Regions from separate parts of the Mucilaginibacter sabulilitoris genome, predicted to be linked through region 2. Evidence: riboswitches for the same ligand, from Rfam matches in the RefSeq annotation. Region 2 holds a riboswitch; the other holds the start of a gene.

Region 1 (2,207 bases), 120 kb from region 2:
TTTATTGATCACCTGCTTATCCCAGGTACCATATTTTTTAATCTGTTTATTAAATTTGATAACAAAATAACCTTTAAAATTCTTTAGTTCGGGCCCTAACTGTGCCGATTGCCGGTCGGGGTTATAGCCGGTTATTTCGTTATTCACGGTATCTACATAAACATAACCTTTCAGTTTTTTTATTCTTGCCGTGTAATCATTAGCCCAGTCTTTAAGTGCCGGGTTAAGGTTAATCCCCTGGATGATAATATGTGCCTGATCTGCCTTGGGGAAAGTAAACCTGAACATACCACAAGTATTGGCGCCGGCAATCTCGGCTTTAATTTTATCGGCACCTGTAGTTTTTAATTTAACTGAATAATAGTAAGGTTTGGAAACTTCATCTCTATGGTCAAATGACAGCACACGTTCTTTTGGCAAAACCCTGAGTTTGCCTACTTGCGGCATTACCGAAACATAACCGTAATCGCCCATCCAAACTGTGGGCTGGTGACTGGCAGTAAGCCCTATAACCGAGTTGTCTTCATATTGATAAACCATGTAACTCATTTTGTTTTCGCGGGTTTGGGCAACAAAGTTGGTCATGGCAAACGGTACGTTAACACAAGGCATAGTGCCGCCGCCGCCGTTGCCCTCCAACAAACCCTTGCCAAAACCTTTAATGGCTGTGCCTATAAGTGGGTTAACATAATCCACTTCATCCCGTGTTTGTTGAGCGCCCTTGGTTTGCGCAAAATTATTTCCACATAAAAAGGTCAGTAATCCTAACAGATAAATACTGCGTTTAAATTGCATAATCAGCAGAAGATATAATTGGTGAACGGTCTTAATACAAGATTAAGGGCAAATCTCTAATTTTTAAGATCATATTTATAAAAACATTTGATTTTTTTACTTAATCGTTTACATGCGTTTTAAGCTTATATATGCCATAAATGAGCAAACAAAACAGATCGGCTTATGCCATTTTATTGTCAAAACCGGAATTCTGTTTGGTAATTGATATAAATTCTATGGAATTAGTAGAATTATTTACATATTTGCATCTGAAATCGTTCTTTATTTCATTTTTGATTATCCAGAAAGACTGAGGGAAAGGCCCTGTGATGTCTTAGCAACCTGTACACATAGTTATAAAGGTGCTAATTCCTATCTGCAAAATTGCAGAACAGATAATGATATAACCACATATCCGCAAATGACGGTTTCTGCTATACCCTCCCTTTCTGTTTAATTGAATGCCAGTTAATATTTTTTTAATGATGAGTGTAATTATATAATTACCTGTCAAAAATAAATTCAATGAACAACAAACTTTTACTTATAATTTATTTATTCCTGATTACCAGCATTACCACGCAAGCCCAGACGGCTAATAGCAATAATCCGGCTTTAAATGATCGCGGTTACCTGGTTAAAACGGGTGAACAAGCTCCCAATGATTTTGAATTCGCATTAACAGATGGCACCAAAACATCGTTAAAACAACTGCGTGGTAAAGTGGTGATACTTCAGTTTACGGCCAGCTGGTGCAGTGTATGCCGCGAGGAAATGCCACACCTGCAAGCACAGGTATGGAACGCTTACAAAAACAAGGGCCTTGTACTTATTGGTGTTGACCGAGACGAACCACTTAAAAAAGTGCAGAAGTTTCAAAAGGACATGAAAATAACCTATAACGTGGCGCTTGACCCGGGTGCCAATATTTTTGGGCGCTTTGCCGATAAAAAAAGCGGGGTTACCCGAAACGTAGTGATTGACCGGGATGGCCGCATTGTATACCTCACCCGCCTGTACGATGAACAGGAATTTGCCTCTATGCTTAAAGTTATTGATAACCTTATAAATAATAAAAACGCGCGAGTAAATTAAAAAACAAAAAACGCCCGCTATAGCTTTGCTTTATAAAAACCAGCATTGCAAAAATCTTTATATAAACAACCAGTACATGAAAACACAAAGTACAATTTTTAAAACAACCTATTTAAACATCCGTAATTTTACAAAATCTACCACCTGTAATACTTCTGCCACATGCATGCAAACCATGCATTGTTGCTGTTAAAAAAAACTATGCTGTTAGGCTAATTGCAAGTTAGCCTTGTATAGTATTCAACAAGCAATTAAAACCTTTACAATTTTTAAAAGACAGTATCCAGAAGGTAGATATAATTGGTACTCCAACTATTAACTGATCGTCTTTTTTC
Region 2 (2,207 bases):
ATGGGTGGCGCATTAATTACCGCCGAAAAAAATGAATGGTGGGCTAAGATACGCCAGGTACAGGAAATGGGTGGCGCTATCCCCTCTCCAACCGATTGCTATATGCTGGCCCGCAGCATCAAAACCCTGCCTTACCGGGTTAAGGGCCATGTGCATAATGCACAGTTGTTAGCGGAGTTTTTAGAAAAACATCCGGGAGTTGAAAAGGTAATGTATCCGGGGTTGCCGTCTCATCCACAGTACGCTATTGCCAAAGAGCAGATGCTGGCGTTTGGAGGAATGTTATCTTTTATTGTTAGAGGCGATGAAGAACACACCCGCACTGTAATAAATAAACTGCAACTATTTACCAGGGCCACAAGCCTTGGCGGAGTTGAAAGCCTGGTTGAGCACCGGGCAACTGTTGAGGGGCCTGATACCAAAACACCACGAAATTTGCTTAGGGTATCTGTGGGTTTAGAGCATATCGACGATTTGGTAGCTGATTTGGATCAGGCGTTGTCCTGAGGCGAAAGGTAAGATAAAAGGTTTTTAATGTCGACTATTGAATGCTGAATTTTGAATATCGAAATAGCATTTTCTTTTATTAATTCATCATTTGATATTCGGTGTTCGATGTTCAATATTGTTTAATTTTTCCCTTCATTATTCAAAATTTGATAGCCCTTTTACCCTTAACCCTTCGCCTTTAACCTAAATATAAAATTTAATTTGGTATTTTAATTAATATCCGCTTATCTTTGAAACATTATTTGGTAGTAATACCATGATCAATTCTCCGCAATAGTTCGGGTGTTGATTTATAAAGAAGCGGCGAGAGATCAGGCTCAGCGACCCGCTGGCAACCCTTCAATTTTGAAGAAGGTGCCAATTCCTGTCCCGGAAAATAACCCCGGGGAATATAAATTTATAACCATGAAAAGTTTAGTTAAAATTTCTACAAGCAACATTTCTGAAACCTCAAACGGTACTATACAAAATATTAGCTTCAATATTGGCTGTATTTGTATGTGTTGCTGCTGTTGATTGACCAAACGCGTTCAATCTTTTCAACTGCGAAAAGCACGTGTTTTAAAACCGGTACAGATCATTACCGGAATTGCCAAAGTCCATCAGATCATCAAAAAAATTTAATTAAACACCTTAAAAACGTACTATTATGTCTGCCAGCAATTTAAAATTCGAAACCTTACAATTACATGCCGGTCAGGAAGTTGATGCAACTACCGGCGCCCGGGCTGTTCCGCTTTATCAAACCACATCTTATGTATTTAATAATGCCGAGCATGGTGCCAACCTTTTCGCGCTAAAAGAATTTGGCAATATTTATACCCGCATCATGAACCCTACTACTGATGTTTTTGAAAAACGGATAGCGGCTTTAGAGGGTGGCGTTGCAGCATTGGCCACGGCTTCGGGTCAGGCATCGCAATTTCTGGCTTTAAATAATATAATGCAAGCTGGCGATAATTTTGTAACCTCTCCTTTTTTATATGGAGGTACTTATAATCAGTTTAAAGTTGCCTTTAAGCGTTTGGGTATTGAGGCTCGTTTTGCCAAAGATGATACTGCCGAAAGTCTGGAGACTTTAATTGACGATAAAACCAAAGCTATATTCCTGGAAACCGTAGGTAATCCAGGTTTCACTATTGCCGATTTTGATAAAGTGGGTGCTTTGGCAAAAAAGCACGATTTACCTTTAATAGTTGATAATACTTTCGGGGCAGCAGGATACCTGTTTCGCCCGCTTGATCATGGGGCACATATTGTTGTGCAGTCATCTACCAAATGGATAGGCGGTCATGGTACTACAATAGGCGGTGTAATTGTTGATGGTGGCAATTACAACTGGGCAAACGGCAAGTTTCCGCAATTTACAGAGCCATCAGAAGGCTATCACGGCCTTGTATTTTCTGATGTATTTGGTATTGGCGGGCCATTTGGCAATATTCAATTCATTATACGGGCCCGTGTAGAAGGGCTACGTGATTTTGGTCCGGCGCAAGCTCCGTTTAATTCATGGCTGAATATACAGGGCTTGGAAACACTTTCATTACGTGTACAGCGCCATGTTGATAATGCACTTGAGCTGGCTAAATGGCTGGAACAGCATCCGCAAGTGGTCTCGGTTAATTATCCTGGCCTGCCGTCATCTCCATACCATGTATTGGCCAAAAAATATTTAAAAAATGGTTTTGGTGGTGTAT

The links. Region 2 has a riboswitch for S-adenosylmethionine ahead of SNE25_RS18495 (O-acetylhomoserine aminocarboxypropyltransferase/cysteine synthase family protein). Riboswitches for the same ligand answer to the same signal wherever they lie in the genome.
Region 1: another riboswitch for S-adenosylmethionine. It lies ahead of SNE25_RS18925 (TlpA family protein disulfide reductase); the one in region 2 lies ahead of SNE25_RS18495 (O-acetylhomoserine aminocarboxypropyltransferase/cysteine synthase family protein).

The regions. Positions count from the first base shown of each region.
Region 1 covers NZ_CP139558.1:4,395,733-4,397,939, forward strand. The annotation lists gene SNE25_RS18920 (GH92 family glycosyl hydrolase) at 1-795, opposite strand, end outside; SAM riboswitch class I at 1,072-1,179, shown strand; gene SNE25_RS18925 (TlpA family protein disulfide reductase) at 1,303-1,872, shown strand.
Region 2 covers NZ_CP139558.1:4,279,556-4,281,762, forward strand. The annotation lists gene SNE25_RS18490 (trans-sulfuration enzyme family protein) at 1-507, shown strand, start outside; SAM riboswitch class I at 798-908, shown strand; gene SNE25_RS18495 (O-acetylhomoserine aminocarboxypropyltransferase/cysteine synthase family protein) at 1,160-2,207, shown strand, end outside.